Regions from separate parts of the Streptomyces sp. NPDC051561 genome, predicted to be linked through region 2. Evidence: riboswitches for the same ligand, from Rfam matches in the RefSeq annotation. Region 2 holds a riboswitch; each other region holds the start of a gene.
The links. A riboswitch is a leader RNA that binds a small molecule or an ion and turns the genes downstream of it on or off. The one in region 2 is predicted to bind cobalamin.

Region 1 (4,652 bases), on a different contig from region 2:
GCACGATCGGCTACGGCTCCATGCTGGTCGAGTCGTTCGTCGCGATCATGGCGCTGATAGCCGCCTGCATCATCGACCCGGGTCTGTACTTCGCGGTCAACGCGCCCGCAGGTGTGGTCGGCGACACCGTGCAGGCCGCCTCACAGGCGGTCGGCAACCTCGGATTCTCCATCTCTCCCGACGCGTTGGCGCAGGCCGCCAAGGACGTCGAGGAGGCCAGCCTGCTGCACCGGACGGGAGGCGCGCCGACCTTCGCGCTCGGCCTCTCGGAGATCTTCTCGGCGGCCTTCGGCGGCGCCGCGCTCAAGGCCTTCTGGTACCACTTCGCGATCATGTTCGAGGCGCTGTTCATTCTGACGACGCTGGACGCGGGTACCCGGGTCGGCCGGTTCATGCTCCAGGACATGCTGGGCAACGTCTACAAGCCGTTCAAGAACGTCAGCTGGAAGCCGGGCGTCTGGATCGCCAGCGCCATCGTGGTCTTCGCCTGGGGCTACTTCCTCTGGGTCGGCGTGCACGACCCGCTGGGCGGCATCAACCAGCTCTTCCCGCTCTTCGGCATCGCCAACCAGCTGCTGGCCGCCGTCGCGCTCGCGGTCTGCACCACGCTGCTGATCAAGTCGGGACGTCTCAAGTACGCCTGGGTGACGGCCGTTCCGCTGCTCTGGGACGTCGCGGTGACCCTCACCGCCAGCTGGCAGAAGATCTTCTCCGCCGACCCCCGGGTGGGCTTCTTCGCCCAGCGCGACGTCTACCAGAGCGCGCTCGACAAGGGCCTCGACAAGGTCGGACTCGCCAAGAACCGCGAGCAGATGGAGACCATCGTCACCAACTCCACGGTGGACGGTGTCCTTTCGATCCTCTTCGCCGTCCTCATCGTGGTCGTCCTCTTCGAGGCCTGCCGCGCCTGCCTCAAGGCGATCCGCAACCCCGGGGGCGTCAAGGTCAGCGAGACCCCGTACGTCAAGTCGGAAATCGTCGCCCCGGCCTCCCTCTTCGCCACCAAGGAGGAGAAGGCGGAACTGGCCGCCGCCGGCGCGGACAGCCCGGCCAGGACCGGGAGTACGGTGTGAGCATGGCCCTGAGTGCACGTCGCCGCTTCTCCCAACTACGCTGGTACGTCCGCGAGTTGACCGGCGAGGCAGCGTACGACCACTATGTGGCCCACGCCCGCACCCACTCCCCCGACGCCCCGGTGATGACCCGCCGCGCCTTCGAGCGCAGCCGCACGGACGCCCGCGAGGGCGACCCCCGCGAGGGGTTCCGCTGCTGCTGACCCCTCGGCCCTTACGTACCCGCGCCACGTTGACGGCCCGGTGTCCCGCCCCTCGAAACGGGGTGGGGCACCGGGCCGTCGCCATGCACACTCCCTGCCATGGACATCCGCATCCGGGCCGCCCGGCCCACCGAATTCCCCGAAACCGGCGACCTCACCGCATCCGCCTACCTCGACGACGGCCTCCTCGGCGCCGGCGCCGAGGACCCGTACCTCCTGGTCCTGCGCGACACCCCGGCCCGCGCAGGCAAGGCCGACCTGCTGGTCGCCGTGGACACCGACGACACCCTCCTGGGCACGGTCACCTACGCCGCCCAGGGCAGTCCGCTACAGGACATCGGCCGGCCGGGGGAGGCCGAGTTCCGGATGCTGGCGGTCGCCCACCGGGCCCGCGGGCGGGGCGTCGGCGAGGCCCTGGTGCGGGAGTGCGTCGCGCGAGCGAGGGCCGAGCGGGGTGTCGTACGACTGGTGATGTCGACCCAGCCCGCCATGCTCGGGGCGCACCGGATCTATGAGCGCCTCGGCTTCACGCGCACCCCGGAACGGGACTGGGAACCGGTTCCCGGATTGAGCCTGTTGACGTACAAGATGACCCTCTGAGCCGCTTCCGCAAGGGAAGAGCCCCGGCGCGCGACACAAGATGTGGTGGGTGCATCACCCAGCACCCACCACATGTATGCTCATGGCTGCTGTCACCGCAGGGGAATCCGGTGCGAATCCGGAACTGTCCCGCAACGGTATGCCTTGTGCACATTTGCGCACGCCGAGTCCGAGCACCTGCCGACAGCCCGTCCGGTTCGACCGATCCGGACACCGATTCGTCCGGGCCTCGCGGTAGGGCCAGTGGACGCAAGGCGACGTACGCCCGTTTCCGGGCCGGCGTGCGCCCGTGCGCCCCTTCCTCCCGCCGCAGGCACGGCGCCGAGCGAGGGAGAGCCCCCACGTGACCATCGCGCCAGTCGACCCGGCCATCGCCGAGCAGCGTACGGACCACCAGGACCAGCAGGACGCCCCCGGCACCGCCCTCCTGCGCACCCTGACCGACCTGACCGCCGACCTGCCCGACACCGACCCCGGCCGGGTCGCCGCCGCCGCCCTCCGTGGGCGCCACGCGGGCTCGGACGCCGCCGAACTCCGGGAGCTCGCCACCGAGTCCGCCGCAGGTCTCATCTCCGAGGACCCGGCCTACTCGCGACTGGCCGCCCGCCTCCTCACCCGTACGATCCGGGACGAGGCCGCCACCCAGGGTGTGCACTCCTTCTCCGGCTCCGTCGCCGTCGGCCACCGCGAAGGGCTCATCGCGGACCGTACGGCCGGCTTCGTCAGCAAGCACGCGGCGGCCCTCGACGCACTGATCGACCTGGAGGGCGACGACCGCTTCGAGTACTTCGGCCTGCGCACCGTCTACAGCCGCTACCTGCTGCGCCACCCGATCACCCGCCAGGTCGTCGAGACCCCGCAGCACTTCATGCTGCGGGTGGCCTCCGGCCTCGCGCAGGACGACAGCGAGCGGGCTCTCGCCGAGGTCGCCTCCCTCTACCGGCTGATGAGCCGGCTGGACTACCTCCCGTCCTCGCCGACGCTCTTCAACTCCGGCACCCGCCACCCGCAGATGTCGTCCTGCTACCTCCTCGACTCCCCCGTCGACGAGCTGGACTCCATCTACGACCGCTACCACCAGGTGGCCCGCCTCTCCAAGCACGCCGGCGGCATCGGCCTCTCGTACTCCCGCATCCGCGCCCGCGGCTCCCTGATCCGGGGCACCAACGGGCACTCCAACGGCATCGTCCCGTTCCTGAAGACCCTCGACGCCTCCGTGGCCGCCGTGAACCAGGGCGGCCGGCGCAAGGGTGCCGCCGCCGTCTACCTGGAGACCTGGCACGCGGACATCGAGGAGTTCCTGGAGCTCCGCGACAACACCGGCGAGGACGCCCGCCGTACGCACAACCTGAACCTCGCGCACTGGATCCCCGACGAGTTCATGCGCCGGGTCGACCAGGACGGCCCGTGGTCCCTCTTCTCCCCCGCCGACGTGCCCGAGCTGGTCGACCTGTGGGGCGACGAGTTCGACGCCGCGTACCGCAAGGCGGAGGCGGCGGGCCTGGCCCGCAGGACCATTTCCGCCCGGGAGCTCTACGGCCGCATGATGCGCACCCTCGCGCAGACCGGCAACGGCTGGATGACCTTCAAGGACGCCTCCAACCGCACCGCCAACCAGACGGCGGAGCCGGGCCACACGGTCCACTCCTCCAACCTCTGCACCGAGATCCTCGAAGTGACCAACGACGGCGAGACCGCCGTCTGCAACCTCGGCTCGGTCAACATGGGCGCCTTCGTCCTCCCCGCCACCCGCGACATCGACTGGGAGCGGCTGGACGAGACCGTCCGCACCGCCGTCACCTTCCTGGACCGGGTGGTGGACATCAACTTCTACCCGACCGAGCAGGCCGCCACCTCCAACTCCAAGTGGCGCCCGGTGGGCCTCGGCGCGATGGGCCTCCAGGACGTCTTCTTCCAGCTGAAGATGCCGTTCGACTCCCCCGAGGCGGCCGCCCTCTCCACCCGTATCGCCGAGCGGATCATGCTCGCCGCGTACGAGGCGTCCTGCGACCTCGCCGAGCGCTCCGGCCCGCTCCCGGCCTGGGAGAAGACCCGCACCGCCCGTGGCGTACTGCACCCCGACCACTACGGTGTCGAGGTCAACTGGCCGGAGCGCTGGGAAGCCCTCCGCGCCCGTATCGCACGCACCGGCATGCGCAACTCGCTGCTGCTCGCCATCGCCCCCACCGCCACCATCGCGTCCATCGCCGGTGTCTACGAGTGCATCGAGCCGCAGGTCTCCAACCTCTTCAAGCGCGAGACCCTCTCCGGCGAGTTCCTCCAGGTCAACTCCTATCTGGTCAACGACCTGAAGGCGCTCGGCGTCTGGGACGCCCAGACCCGCGAGGCACTGCGCGAGGCCTCCGGCTCGGTCCAGGGCTTCAACTGGATCCCCGCCGAGGTCCGCGACCTCTACCGCACCGCCTGGGAGATCCCGCAGCGCGGCCTGATCGACATGGCCGCCGCCCGCACCCCGTACCTCGACCAGTCCCAGTCCCTCAACCTCTTCCTGGAAACGCCCACCATCGGCAAGCTCAGCTCGATGTACGCGTACGCCTGGAAGAAGGGGCTGAAGACGACGTACTACCTGCGCTCCCGCCCGGCCACCCGGATCGCCCGCGCGGCCGGCTCGCAGACGGCGGCAGTCTCCGCTCCCGCCCCCACCCTCCCCGTTCAGCAGGCGACAGACGCCGAAGCGCTCGCCTGCTCCCTGGAAAACCCCGAGTCCTGCGAGGCCTGCCAGTAATGTCCACTCCCCCCGTCAAGAACCTGCTCG
Region 2 (4,652 bases):
CGGGGTCGGGGAAGACACGGAGACACTTCCTCACGGATGGATTGCGTATTAACCGTGAGATGACAGTAGGTGCACCTCACGGATGAATGCAACCCGTACCATGAGAAGCATGGAAGAGCTCGTGACGGAAGACGCCGCCGTGCCGCTGGCGCCGGGCGAGGCGGAGCGCCCCTCCCTGGCCTTGGTCAACAGCGCCGTCGCACTGCCCGGCGGGCACATGACCGACCTGCTGGGCACCCCGGCGCGGGCCGAGCAGTGGCTGACACAGCGCGATCTCGCCCCGGACGGCGCCGGACTGGCGGAGGTGTGCGCGACGCAGCTGCGCGCGTTGCGCGAACAGATCAGGTCGCTGCTCGCCTCCCGCGTCGCCGGGCACAGCGCCCTGCCCGCCGCCGTAACGGCGGTCAACGACGCGATGACCCGCGTCCCCACCGCACCCCTGCTGGCGTGGGACGCGAAGAGCGGCCCGTACCGCGCCACACCCCACCCCACCACCGCGATCGTCGAACACGCCCTCGCGGCCCTCGCCGCCGACGCCGCCGACCTGCTCACCTCGCCCGACGCCGCCCGCCTGGCCGCCTGCGCCTCCCCGCCCTGCAATCGCTTCCTGCTCAAGCACGGCCGCCGCCAGTGGTGTTCCACCCGCTGCGGCGACCGCGCCCGCGCCGCCCGCGCCTACGCCCGCCGCACCACGGCTGCCTGACGACGCCTCATCGCGGGCCAGCAGGTCAGCACGCACCCTCCGACTCCGAGCGCCTGTCGCCGGACCGTCCACACGACGAGCGTCGTAGTCGATCACGGGGTGGGCCCAGAGTCGTGGTCCGGTGGCGGTCCAGCCGCTGCGCCTCAGAGCCTGTGTCTAAACCCCGGCCGTCACTTCCGCATGAGTTGCCGCAGGCTCTTGGACAGGGACGCGATGGCCGCGGGGTTGCGCGGGCTCTCCACCAGTTCCGCGTAGTCGAGCACCACGATCCGGTCGTTCTTGATCGCCGAGACGTTCGCCAGGGGCGCGTACGACTTGAGGAACGCGCGCTTCTGTGCGGCCGTCGTGTCGCCGTAGTCGTTGATCACGATGACTTCGGGGTCGCGCTCGACGACCGTCTCCCAACCCACCGTCGCCCAGCTGTCCTTCAGGTCCTTCATCACGTGGTCGCCGCCCGCGCGGGTGATGATGTCGTGCGGCGCCGCGTAGAGACCCGAGGTGAAGGGCTTGTCGCGGCCGTCGTCGTAGAGGAAGACGCGCGGCCGGTCGACCCCCTTCAGCGCGTGCGACTCCGCGTCCGCGACCTGCTTGCGGAAGGTCGCGATCAGTGCCTGCGCCCGGTCCTCGACCGCGAAGATGCGGCCCAGGTTCCGCAGGTCGGTGTACAGGGCGTCCAAGGGCGGCATGACCCCGCGGGAGGTCGCGCCGCGCCCGTTGCGGCAGGACTCGCTCAGCAGGTACGAACCGATGCCGGCCTTCTTCAGGTCGGCGGGCGTGAACCCCTCGCCCTCGTTGAAGCCGTAGTTCCAGCCCGCGAAGACCAGGTCCGCACGGGCGGCCAGGGCCATTTCCTTGGTGATCTGCTTCTTGGAGAGCCACTTCGTCTTCGCGTAGGCGTCCTTCCAGGGGACGGATGCCAGGTCGCCCTTGTCGTCGGGCATCACGAAACCCGCCATGTGGCTTTCCAGGCCGAGCGCGAACATGATCTCGGTGATGCCGACGTCGTTGGTGACCACCCGCTGCGGGGCCTTGGCGTACGTCTGCCGGGTGCCGCAGTTCTCGACGCTGACGGGGTAGTGGGCGTCGTCCGCCCTCGCGGGGGGCTGGTCCTTCGCGTCGGTGACGTGGGCGCCGCAGCCTACGAGGAGCAGCGCGCAGAGGGTGAGAGCGAGGGCGGTGGGGCGGGCCGGGGTGCGCATCAGAGTTCCTTGGCAGGTGGGACGGTGGGCAGGACGCGGTCGAAGAGGAGCTGTGTGGCACCGGTCTCCGGGTGCCGGACGCGGTGTGCCCGTACGCCGAATACCTCGGCCAGGAGATCCGGCGAAAGGACGTCGTGCGGGGCGCCGGAGGCCACGATGCGGCCGGAGTGGATGACGTACAGGAGATCGCAGTGCAGGGCGGCGAGGTTGAGGTCGTGCAGCGCCGTGAGGACAGTCAGGCCGCTGGCGCGCACCAGGGCGAGGACCTCCAACTGCTGGGCGATGTCCAGGTGGTTGGTGGGCTCGTCGAGGACGAGGACCCGTGGCTGCTGGGCGAGTGCGCGGGCGATCAGGACGCGCTGCTTCTCGCCGCCGGAGAGGGTGAGGAAGCCCCGGCCGGCCAGGTGCGCCGCGCCGACCCGGGCGAGGGAGGTCGTGCAGACGTCGCGGTCGTCGTCGGTGGCGCGAGCCGTCGCACGCTGGTGCGGAACCCGTCCCATCGCGACGACCTCGGCGACCGTGAAGTCGAATTCCGTGGACGCTTCCTGAGGGAGCGCGGCAAGCCGGCGTGCGCCCTCGCGCGCGCTCATCGCGTACAGGTCGTCACCGTCGAGCAGGATGGTGCCGGTGGTCGGGCGCAGCGCGCGGTAGACGGTGCGCAGCAGGGTGGACTTGCCGCTGCCGTTCGGGCCGACCAGGCCGACGAACTGGCCGCTGCCGGCGTGCAGCGCCAGGTCGGACACCAGCCGGGTCCCGGCGATCTCCACGGTCAGATCCGTGATGTCGACACGCATCACACACCCCCGAAGGAGTAGGAGTTGCGCCGCATCAGCAGTACGAAGCACGGTACGCCGACCGCCGCCGTCACCACCCCCACCGGGAGTTCCACCGGTGCGAGCACCACGCGGGACAGCACGTCGACCCAGATGAGGAGAAGTGCTCCCAGCAGAGGGGCCACCGCGAGGAGCCGGCGGTGGTCCGCACCCACGAGCATCCGCACCGCGTGCGGCACCATCAGTCCGACGAAGCCGATCGCCCCGCTCACCGCGACCACCGCCCCGGTCACGGCCGCGCACACCACGAACAGCTCCTTGCGCAGGCGAGCGGCGTCCACGCCCAGCGCGGCGGCGGTCTCGTCGCCCATGGCGAGGGCGTTCAACCGGCGTGCGGACCAGGCGAGATGGGCGAGTCCCGCGCAGACCGCGCCCGCCGCGATGGGGACGGAGGCCCAGCTCGCCCCGCCCAGGCTGCCCAGCAGCCACATCATGGCGGAGCGGGCCGCCTCGCCGCGTTCGGCGGCGAACACCATGAAGGTGGTGACGGCCGAGAAGCCGTAGTACATGGCGGTGCCCGTCAGGACCAGGCGCAGCGGTGTCAGCCCGCGCGGCGTGCGGGCCACCGCGTAGACCAGGGCCATGGAGGCGAGCGCGGAGGTGAAGGCGGCCGCGGAGAGCGCCCACACGCCGAGCGCGCCGAGGGCCCCGAAGAGCAGCACCGCGTTCGCGCCGACCGCAGCCCCCGAGGAGATGCCCAGGACGAAGGGGTCGGCGAGCGCGTTGCGGACCATCGCCTGCACCGCGACGCCGATCGCCGAAAGACCGGCACCGACCACCGCGGCCAGCACGGCACGCGGGAAACGGAGTTCCCACACGATCGTGTAGGCGGCGACCTCGTCGGCCGAAATCGCCCCGCCGCTCAGCCCCGCCCACAGGTAGTGCAGCACCTCGCCCCAGGTCAGACCGGAGGCGCCGAAACCCGCCCCGCAGACCAGGGAGAGCGCCAGGGCGACGACCAGAGCCGGTATCAGGAGGGACAGCGGGGCGCGCCGGGGCGGTGGCGCACCGGTACGCGTGGTGTCCGGTGGTGCGCAGGGGCGGTCGAGGGCAGTGGCCACGGGCACGATCGCTTTCGCCTCGGGCCGTGCGGCTACGACGACCGAAGCAGCGGCCCGGGGCGCGGGACGCCCGGTGCAGCGCCTCTCGCAGTCCACGGCGAATCGACAGGTGCGTTTCACGTCCGCGGGTGATCGGGCTCGCGGGACCGGAAGTGCCCGGTCCCGCCCACCGTTGCGGGTCAGCGCCGGATTTCGACCGGCTTCCCCCGTGGAGTTCCTGCAGCTTAACGGGTGCGCGGGGCCCGTACGGTCCCGGAAATGTCCCAAGGCACCTTCCCGGCTCCGTAGTTACCGTGCTGGTGCTGGTGCCGGTGCGTGGCTCGCTCGTTTCCGTTTCTGCTCCCGGCATCCAGGAAACGGCCGGCGAGATCGGGGGCGAGCAGAATCGGCTCGCGAGAGGGCCTGAAGCAGGGTGTCACCCGGGGTCACCGGCAGCCCGTCCGGTCGCTCGGCACGCGGTGCTACAGTCGTGTCCGATCGATCTCGATCGCAGGATTGTTACTCCCCGAGGACGTCACCGCCATCGCCACTCGCGATGCGACGGCGGCGTACCGCTTGAGGGGAGGCAAGGCCTGGGACGCGCCGCGTGCGCGACCCGGGCCTTTTTTGTTGCCCACAATCCGGCGTGCGAGGTCGCGGACCGATCCAGGACGGCAAGCGCCCGTAGATGCAAGGACGCATCATGAACACACACGCACAGGGGCCCGGGGCACTGGCGGAGGAGATTCTCCGCGGTGTCGGCGGAGCCGAGAACATCGAGAGCCTCACGCACTGCGCGACACGGCTGCGATTCCAGCTCCACGACGGCGAGAAGGTGGACAAGCCCGGCCTCGACGCCCTCGGCGGCGTCATGGGC
Region 3 (4,652 bases), on a different contig from region 2:
TCGCGGCCAGCGCCTGCATCATCACGCCGGCGGTGTACGGGGTGCCGTTCTGCAGGGTGATGACGCGGGCGATCTCCTCGTGGCGTACCGCGATCGCGTCCTTGATACGGGTGACCACCGCGATCCGCTCGTCCAGCGACATCCGGGGCCACGGGCCCTCGTCGAAGGCGCGCCGGGCGGCCGCCACCGCCCGGTCCACATCGGCCTCGCTGGCGTGCGGGACCCGGCCGATGACCTGTTCGGTGTGCGGGGAGACCACCTCGATGACCTCGGACCCGAGAGGGTCCACCAACTTGCCCGCTATGAAGAGCTGTTGGTGTTCGACGAGTTCGGTCATGGCTGCTGCCTCCCACAAGTCGGGCCCGGTGCAGATCTGCTGACGCTCTATCAGCTATCGCCTTCCACGAACTGATACCAGTTCTAGTTCGTACGGGGAAGGGGCGTGACGCGGCCGGCCATGAGCAGCGGGGCGAAGGCGATCAGGAAGCAGAGGCCGCCCAGCGAGAGGAAGTCCAGGCTGAGTGCCATCAGGACGGTGCCGAGGAGGAGGGCGAGCCCGATGAAGAGACGGGTGCGGACGGGGGCGGCGAGGAAGGGGACCAGGGCGAGCTGGCCGACGAAGAAGAGCACCGGGACGACGCCGTAGACGACGGGTTCGACCCCCGGAACGTCCTTGACCTGCTGGAAGATCTCGACCATCTCGGGCCGGTCGGCGGACATCAGCCCCGCGATCAGGTCGATCGCGGCCTGGACGGCGGTGGCGGCGAGCCCGGCACCGGCCGCCACCAGGGGGATCAGGGCCGCGCGGCGTCTGGATTCGGGGACCGCGCGGTGGAGGTGGCCGAGCACCGGGATGTAGAGGAGCACTCCGGCCAGCATGGCGAGGTGGCCGAGCGTCCAGCCGATGCCGGGAGTGCCGCGTTCGCTGAGGAGGCGGATGCCGCCGTAGGCGATCAGGGCGACGGGGCCGGCCACGAGGGCGAAGCGGCTGAGGCCTGCGGGGCGGGGGAGGCGGTGGGTGGCGACTGCGATGCGCGTGGTGTGCGTGGTGTGGGTCATGAAAGGAATCCTGTCCGTGTACGGACAGCGAGCCATCCGGGACAACCAGGGGGCGACCCTGACAACTCCCCCGAGAGGCATGGGGGTTGAGACCCTGACCGCCTCCCGCCATGTGCTGGAACTCGTTCTAGTTATAGTGACGGCAAGGCAAGTCCCGTACCACTTTCGACAGTTGGGGGACCCATGGGGGCCACAGAGGCCACGACACAGGTGACCGAGCACGGCGGCGGTGTCTGGAGCATCAAGGTGCCGATCCCGGACAACCCCCTCGGCCACACCCTGGTGCACCTCCTGGACACCGACCGGGGCCCGGTGCTGATCGACACCGGCTGGGACGACCCCACCTCCTGGGACACCCTGGTCGCGGGCCTCGCCGCGCTGGACGTACGCGTCGAGGACATCCACGGCGTGCTGATCACCCACCACCACCCCGACCACCACGGTCTGTCCGGACAGGTGCGGGACGCCTCCGGCGCGTGGATCGCGATGCACGCCGCCGACACCGAGGTGGTGCGCCGCACCCGCAGTGCCGAACCGGGCACCTGGCTCGACTACCTGACCGCCAAGCTGGCCCACGCGGGAGCCCCCGAGGACCACCTCGGTCCGCTGCGGGCGGCCCGCGCGTCGGGACGGATGCGGACGCTGCCGGGGCTGAGTGCGGCGCTCCCGGACCGGGAGATCGCGCCCGGCGACCTGCTGCCGCTGGCGGGTCGGCGGCTGCGCGCCGTGTGGACGCCGGGGCACACGCCAGGCCATGTGTGCCTGCACCTGGAGGAGGACCACCCGGCGAACCTCCCCGGCCACGGCCGCCTCTTCTCCGGCGACCACCTCCTGCCCGGCATCACCCCGCACATCGGCCTCTACGAGGATCCGGACGACGCCACCGCCACCGGCCCTCAACTCCGTCCGAGCGGCGAAGGCCCTCCCCCGAGCTCCCCGCTCCGTTCGAGCGGGGGAGACCCCCTCGGCGACTACCTGGCCTCCCTCGAACGGATTGCCGCCCTCGGCGTCGCCGAGGTGCTCCCCGCGCACCAGCACGCCTTCACCACCCCGCGCGAGCGCGTCGAGGAACTCCTCGCCCACCACGAGGAACGGCTCGCCGGGCTGCGCGCCCTGCTCACCACTCCCCTGACCCCCTGGCAGATCGCGGAGCGGATGGAGTGGAACCGCCCGTGGGACCAGATCCCGTACGGCTCGCGGAACATCGCGGTCTCGGAAGCCGAGGCCCATCTGCGGCGGCTGGTGAAACTGGGACACGCGGAGGCGGTCCCGGGGAGCGATCCGGTGGTGTACGTCGCGATGTGAGGCGGAACACGTGGTTCCGCAACTGCCCCGCGAACCGGGGCCGTTGCGGGCGCCACGCCACCAAGTGAGACGCCGATTGCGGCTTTTGCTGCGAATGGGGACCTTCGGCTCGCGCCGCGGGGACACCCGTTGGTCAAGGCCACGACCGATATGAACGACCATGGGTGGTTGATCCTTTCGTACTGCAGAGAGCGACCCCCCATGGCCTACGGCTCCCCGTTCCCGCCCGGCTCCCCGTACCCGCCCTCCCCCGAGGCCCCCTACGGCTACGACCCGTACGGCCGCCCGTACTCGGACAAGTCGAAGATCGTGGCCGGGGTGCTCCAGTTCTTCCTGGGTGCCTTCGGTATCGGCCGCTTCTACACCGGGCACATCGGCATGGCCATCGCCCAGCTGGTGACCTGCGGCGGCCTGGGCGTCTGGGCACTGATCGACGCCATCCTCCTGCTGGTCAGCGACGGCAAGACCGACGCCCAGGGTCGCGTCCTGCGCGGCTGACCCATGACCGGCGCCCCCTTGCGCAGCCCCGCGCGCCTGCTGCCCGTGCTCGTGACGGCGGCCGGGCTCGCGGGGCTCGTCTACGTCTTTGTGCACAGCCCCTACGACCCGGGTCAGCTGTTCCTGCGCTGCCCGTGGAAGCTGGTGACCGGGCTCGACTGCCCGGCGTGCGGCGGCACCCGGATGACGTACAGCCTGCTGCACGGCGATCTGCCCGGCGCGTGGCGCGCCAATCCGGTACTGCTGCTCGCCGCGCCCTGGGTGCTGTGGCTGTACGGGAGGTGGAGCGCGGCCACCGTGCGCGGCAGGCGCTACCGGGTCGCGCTCGGTACCAAAGGTGTGACCGCCCTGGTCTCGGTGGCGGCGCTCTGGACTCTCGTACGGAATCTGTAGGCCCCGCCGCCCGGGGCCCAGCGGCAGGCCCCGGCCCCTACGGGTCGGTAGAGTGTGCGAGTCGTCATCATGCCCGTACGGGAGAAGCCGGTGCGAATCCGGCACTGACCCGCAACCGTGATTCCCCCCGCGCGCGAACCCCGCCGCAGGGTGAAGAGTCGGAACGCCCGGCCCGCATGACTGGCTCGGCACCGTCGAGGTAGAGGTATACGGAGCCGGCGCCGCGGGGCCCGGAGAAGGGGTCCGTGCCCGGCCTCCCTTCAGGAGAGGCACCACCGCATCATGACCCTTCGCCGCAGCGCCGCAGCGCTCGCCGCCACCGCAGTTCTCGGCGCGGTGGCCGCCCCGGCCGCCGTCGCAGCGCCGACGCCGTCGCCGGTGGCGCTCCCCTCCGGTCTGTACGGCAAGGGCGACCCGACGTACGACGGTGTCTTCCGGCAGTCCCTGGCACTGCTCGCGCAGGACACCGTCGGGGTGAAGCCTGCCGCGAAGGCGGTGGACTGGCTGGTGGGCCAGCAGTGCGACAACGGCGGCTTCGCCGCCTACCGCGCGGACGCGGGCAAGGCCTGCGACCCCAAGGACCCGAAAGTCATGCTCGACAGCAACGCGACGGCCTCCGCGGTGCAGGCACTGAGCGCGCTCGGCGGGCAGGACGCCGCCGCGCAGAAGGCCGTGGGCTGGCTGAGGTCCGTGCAGAACGCCGACGGCGGCTGGCCCTATGTGCCGGGCACGCCGAGCGACGCCAACTCCACCTCGCTGGTGATCGGTGCGCTGGTCGCGGCCGGGGAGAAGCCCAAGGACATCAAGGGCAAGGACTGGAAGTCGCCGCTGGAGGCACTGCTGGACTTCCAGGTGAAGTGCGACGGCGACGCCTCCCACCAGGGCGCCTTCGCCTTCCAGCCGGACAAGGCCAAGAAGCTCTTCCCGAACGCCGACGCGACCGCCTCCGTGGTCACCGCGTCCGCGCTCAAGGGTCTGGTCGTGCAGGCGCCCAAGGCCGCCAAGGAACTCACCGTCGCGCCCGCCTGCAAGGACGGCATGACCACCCCCGAGGCCGCGGTGGCGGGCGGCGCCGACTACCTCTCCCGGACGCTGGAGAAGAACGGCTCGCACCTGAAGTCGGCGATGCCCGGCGCAGAGGACAAGCCGGACTTCGGCAACACCGCGGACGCCGTGGTGGCCCTGGCCGCCGGTGACTACAAGGCCGCCGCCGCCAAACCCGCCGAGTGGCTGGCCAAGAACTCCGCCGCCTGGGCGAAGGGGGCCGGTCCCGCGGCGTACGCGCAGCTGATCTTCGCCGCGCACGCCACCGGCATGGACCCGCGCTCCTTCGGCGGCGCCGACCTCGTCGCCCAGCTGAACGCGACCGGCCCCGCTCCCGAGTCCCAGCCGGGGGC
Region 4 (4,652 bases), on a different contig from region 2:
CGCCTTCGGCACTTGCTGGCCAAGGTGCTTCCCGGAGCACGGGCAGATTCGTGACAGCGCCGATCCAATGGCCCGCTCGAACTCCCTGACGCAACAGCACAGTTCACCCGACCCCGCTCCCCGTGGGACTCTCGGCCCATGCCGCTCTCGCGCCGCATCGCCGCATGCGTGGAGTCCCTGCCCCTCGCACCCGATATGAAGGTCCTGGAGATCGGGTGCGGTCCCGGTGCGGCGGCCCGGGCGGTGGCCGCACGCCCGGATTCCGGTCACCTCGTCGCCATCGACCGGTCGGAACGTGCCGTGACCCTGGCGGCCGCGGCCTGCGCCGAGGAGATCGCCTCCGGGCGGCCGCGGCTGCGACAGGGTGCCATCGAGACCTTCGAACCCGCCCCCGCAGAGGGGCCCTTCGACCTCGTCCTCGCCCTCCGGGTGGGCGCGCTCGACGGGCGCCACCCGGAACTCGGGCTGCGCGCCATGCCCCGTATCGCCGCCGTGCCCGCACCCGGCGGACGGCTCTTCGTCGACGGCGGCGATCCGCTGCGCGAGATCCGGCTGCCGCCCTGATGCGGTCCCGGCTGCCCATGCCCGGAGGTGGTGTCTCATTTCACGTTCCGGAATGTGAACAGCCCGGCCCGCAAGGGCCTGTTGCCCCCTACGCTGGCCGGTGCAGCTGGTTCGCACCCGTCCGCCAGGCGGGAGCGTCGTAAGAGGGAACCCGGTGGGAATCCGGGACTGCCCCGCAGCGGTGAGTGGGAACGACCGCCGTCATACGCACTGGATCCGGACGGATTTGGGAAGCGACGGCCAGTAGGTGTCTGCCGGAGGCCCGGTAGGTGCGCCCACGAGTCCGAAGACCTGCCCGCTGCCCGTACGCGACCGCTCGCGTACGGAAATTCCGGTGACCTCGTGGGCGGGTCGGCGTACCTACCAGGCGAAGGACCGTGCCCGTCGGCACGTCCGGTCCGCCCGGTTCGTCATCCCTTCGCGTCCGTGTCCCGTTGCCGGGATTCTCAGGAGTCATCTCGCGAAGGAGATTTCCGTGACACCGAAGTCCGCACCCGCGGCAGTACGCGCCACCGTGTACGGCTACCCCCGCCAGGGCCCGAACCGGGAACTGAAGAAGGCCGTCGAGGGGTACTGGAAGGGCCGGGTCACCGCCGAAGCCCTGGAGTCGACCGCGCGGGACCTGCGCCGGGCGAACTGGCAGCAGTTGGCCGAGGCCGGCGTCCATGAGGTGCCGACCGGTGACTTCTCGTACTACGACCACGTGCTGGACACCAGCGTCATGGTCGGCGCCGTCCCGGCCAGGCACCGCGCCGACGTCGATGCCGATCCGCTCGACGGCTACTTCGCCATGGCCCGCGGCAACCAGGACGTGGCGCCTCTTGAGATGACCAAGTGGTTCGACACCAACTACCACTATCTGGTGCCCGAGTTGGGCCCGGACACCGTCTTCTCGGCGGACTCGGCCAAGCAGGTCGCCGAGCTGAAGGAGGCCCTCGCGCTCGGCCACACCCCGCGCCCCGTCCTGGTCGGCCCGCTCACCTATCTCCTGCTGGCCAAGCCCGCCCCCGGCGTCGACCCGGGTTTCGAGCCGCTGACGCTGCTGGACCGGCTGCTTCCGGTGTACGCCGAGGTGCTGGGCGATCTGCGTGCGGCGGGCGCCGAGTGGGTGCAGCTGGACGAGCCCGCCCTGGTCCAGGACCGGACGCCTGCCGAACTGAACGCCACCGCCCGCGCCTACCGCGACCTCGGCGCCCTGCCGAGCCGTCCGAAGCTGCTGGTGGCCTCCTACTTCGACCGGCTGGGCGAAGCCCTCCCGGTGCTCGCCAAGGCCCCGGTGGAGGGCCTGGCCCTGGACTTCACCGAGGCCGCCGCGGCGAATCTGGCCGACCTCGCCGCCGTCGGCGGGCTGCCCGGCAAGCGGTTGGTCGCGGGCGTGGTCAACGGCCGCAACATCTGGATCAACGACTTCGAGAAGTCCCTCGCCACCCTGGGCACCCTGCTCGGCCTGGCCGACCGGATCGATGTGGCAACCTCCTGCTCGCTGCTGCACGTCCCGCTCGACACGGCCGCCGAACGGGACGTCGCACCGCAGATCCTGCGCTGGCTGGCCTTCGCCCGGCAGAAGGCCACGGAGGTCGTCACCCTCGCCCGCGGCCTGGAACGGGGCACCGGTGCGATCACCGGCGAACTCGCCGCCAACCGGGCCGACCTGGCCTCCCGCGCCCACTCCCCGATCACCCACGACCCAGCGGTACGGGAGCGGGCCACCGCCGTCACCGAGGCGGACAGCCGCCGCTCGGCACCGTACGCACAGCGGGCCGTCGCCCAGCGGGCCCGGCTGCGGCTGCCGCTCCTGCCGACCACCACCATCGGCTCCTTCCCGCAGACAGCCGAACTCCGCACGGCCCGCGCCGACCTGCGCGCCGGACGCATCAACACGGCGGGCTACGAGGAACGCATCGAGGCTGAGATCCGCGAGGTACTGGCCTTCCAGGAGAAGGCCGGGCTCGACGTCCTGGTGCACGGCGAGCCCGAACGCAACGACATGGTGCAGTACTTCGCCGAGCGGCTCACGGGCTACCTCGCCACCCGGCACGGCTGGGTCCAGTCGTACGGCACCCGTTATGTGCGCCCGCCGGTCCTGGCAGGCGACATCTCCCGGCCCGAGCCGATGACGGTGCGCTGGACGTCGTTCGCGAACTCGCTCACCGACCGCCCGGTCAAGGGGATGCTGACCGGGCCGGTGACGATGCTCGCCTGGTCGTTCGTACGGGACGACCAGCCGCTCGGCGACACCGCGCGTCAGGTCGCCCTGGCCCTGCGGGACGAGGTCAACGACCTTGAGTCGGCGGGTACTTGCGTGATCCAGGTCGACGAGCCCGCGCTGCGTGAGACCCTGCCGCTGCGCGCCGCGGGGCGCCCCGGCTACCTCGACTGGGCCACCGAGTCCTTCCGGCTGACCACCGGCGGCGTACAGCCCCGGACCCAGATCCACACCCATATGTGCTACGCCGAGTTCGGTGACATTGTGCAGGCCATCGACGATCTCGACGCCGATGTGATCAGCCTGGAGGCCGCCCGCTCCCACATGCAGGTGGCCCGCGAACTCGCCTCCCACGGTTACCCGCGCGAGGCGGGACCCGGTGTGTACGACATCCACTCCCCGCGCGTACCGTCCGCCGCCGAGGCTGCGGCGCTGCTGCGCGAGGGACTTGAGGCGATCGGGCCGCGGCGGCTGTGGGTCAATCCCGACTGCGGGCTGAAGACCCGCGGCTGGCCGGAGACGAAGGCGTCGCTGGAGAACCTGGTCGCGGCGGCTCGCACCGTCCGCGGGGAACTGCCCGCGTCCTGACCCTGGGGATCTCCGCGGATCCGGCAGGGCAGGGGTGGCAGGGCAGGAGGTGGAGGTGGCGGCAGGTGCTTCCACCCCCTGCCTCTCACCTGGGGTTCTCCTCTGAACTAAGGTGACCCTAACAGCGCGTTCCCGCCTGGATTCCCGTGCTCCGCCCGCTCCGTAAGGCTCCCTGTGTCCCACGCCGTGACCCCCGTCGCCCTCTCGCCCGCCGTCGACCGCCACGGGAGGCCACGTCCCTGGGAGGAGCTGCGCTCGGCGGACCAGCTGACCGAGCTGCTCGGCGATCCGCACCCGATCGTCATCGACAAGGTCCATGCCGAGCTCACCGAGGACGACCTGGGGATACTCTCCCGTTCCTCGCTCTGCGTGCTCTCCACCTCGGACGAGGAAGGGAACTGCGACACCTCCCCGCGCGGGGACGCCCCGGGCTTCGTCCATGTCATCGACCCGCACACCGTCGCCATTCCCGACCGGCCGGGCAACCGGCGCAGCGACAGCTTCCGGAACATACTCCGCAACCCTCATGTGGGGGTGCTGCACCTGGTGCCGGGGAGCGCCGACGTGCTGCGCGTCAACGGCCGGGCGCGCATCCTGACCGACGCACCGTTCTTCGACCTGATGACCGTCAAGGGGCAGCGTCCGCAGCTCGCCCTGGTCATCGAACTGGACGAGATCTTCAGGCACTGCTCGAACTCGCTGCGGCGCAGCGGGGTGTGGGACCCGGCAACCTGGACGCAGTCCCCCGCCTGAGCGGGATCCCGGCGGCCGGAACGACCGGGCCCCACCGCGCTCAGCGCGTCCTCCCCCTGGGCTTCAGCCGAGTCGCCGGGAGTTCCGGTGCGGGAATCGGCGCCCCGTCGTACCCCTTGACCTCGCCGAAGCGGGTGCCGTTCATCCAGTCTTCGCGGGCCTGGGCGATCTCCTCCTGGGAGCGGCCGATCCAGTTCCAGAACATCACCAGCTCCTCCTCGAAGGGCTCGCCGCCGAGGAGCATCAGGCCGGCGTCGGACTCGGCGCGCAGCGGGAGTTCGGTGCGGCCGCAGCCCAGGTAGAGCATCGAGCCGGGGAGGAGCGGGACTCCGTCGACGTGCGCCTCGCCGGACATGGAGAGGACGGCGTACTCGAAGTCCGGGTCGAGCGGGACGGAGACCTGGGCGCCGTGGGCAAGGGTGAGGTCGGCGCCGACGAGCGGGGTGTAGGTGGTGCCGGGTGAGGCAGCGCCGTCGAGTTCGCCGAGGATCACGGTGGCGGTGAGGCCGGGGGCGGTGACCCGGGGCAGGTCGGCGTGGTG

Region 1: linked by a shared signal. The riboswitch ahead of ACIA73_RS05675 (ribonucleoside-diphosphate reductase subunit alpha) and the one ahead of ACIA73_RS28105 (FecCD family ABC transporter permease) in region 2 are both predicted to bind cobalamin.
Region 3: linked by a shared signal. The riboswitch ahead of ACIA73_RS10045 (prenyltransferase/squalene oxidase repeat-containing protein) and the one ahead of ACIA73_RS28105 (FecCD family ABC transporter permease) in region 2 are both predicted to bind cobalamin.
Region 4: linked by a shared signal. The riboswitch ahead of metE (5-methyltetrahydropteroyltriglutamate--homocysteine S-methyltransferase) and the one ahead of ACIA73_RS28105 (FecCD family ABC transporter permease) in region 2 are both predicted to bind cobalamin.

The regions. Positions count from the first base shown of each region.
Region 1 covers NZ_JBITDM010000002.1:296,043-300,694, forward strand. The annotation lists gene ACIA73_RS05660 (carbon starvation CstA family protein) at 1-1,073, shown strand, start outside; gene ACIA73_RS05665 (YbdD/YjiX family protein) at 1,076-1,276, shown strand; gene ACIA73_RS05670 (GNAT family N-acetyltransferase) at 1,376-1,876, shown strand; cobalamin riboswitch at 1,943-2,076, shown strand; gene ACIA73_RS05675 (ribonucleoside-diphosphate reductase subunit alpha) at 2,220-4,622, shown strand; gene ACIA73_RS05680 (ribonucleotide-diphosphate reductase subunit beta) at 4,622-4,652, shown strand, end outside.
Region 2 covers NZ_JBITDM010000015.1:43,038-47,689, forward strand. The annotation lists gene ACIA73_RS28085 (MBL fold metallo-hydrolase) at 1-18, opposite strand, end outside; gene ACIA73_RS28090 (CGNR zinc finger domain-containing protein) at 110-703, shown strand; gene ACIA73_RS28095 (ABC transporter substrate-binding protein) at 874-1,902, opposite strand; gene ACIA73_RS28100 (ABC transporter ATP-binding protein) at 1,902-2,696, opposite strand; gene ACIA73_RS28105 (FecCD family ABC transporter permease) at 2,696-3,796, opposite strand; cobalamin riboswitch at 3,902-4,063, opposite strand; gene ACIA73_RS28110 (glucose PTS transporter subunit IIA) at 4,479-4,652, shown strand, end outside.
Region 3 covers NZ_JBITDM010000003.1:417,332-421,983, forward strand. The annotation lists gene ACIA73_RS10020 (aldehyde dehydrogenase) at 1-337, opposite strand, end outside; gene ACIA73_RS10025 (hypothetical protein) at 421-1,059, opposite strand; gene ACIA73_RS10030 (MBL fold metallo-hydrolase) at 1,243-2,364, shown strand; partial or broken gene ACIA73_RS10035 (TM2 domain-containing protein) at 2,572-2,862, shown strand; gene ACIA73_RS10040 (DUF2752 domain-containing protein) at 2,866-3,255, shown strand; cobalamin riboswitch at 3,297-3,446, shown strand; gene ACIA73_RS10045 (prenyltransferase/squalene oxidase repeat-containing protein) at 3,538-4,652, shown strand, end outside.
Region 4 covers NZ_JBITDM010000012.1:172,107-176,758, forward strand. The annotation lists gene ACIA73_RS25480 (hypothetical protein) at 1-54, shown strand, start outside; gene ACIA73_RS25485 (SAM-dependent methyltransferase) at 139-564, shown strand; cobalamin riboswitch at 655-878, shown strand; gene metE (5-methyltetrahydropteroyltriglutamate--homocysteine S-methyltransferase) at 1,040-3,358, shown strand; gene ACIA73_RS25495 (MSMEG_1061 family FMN-dependent PPOX-type flavoprotein) at 3,533-4,111, shown strand; gene ACIA73_RS25500 (pirin family protein) at 4,152-4,652, opposite strand, start outside.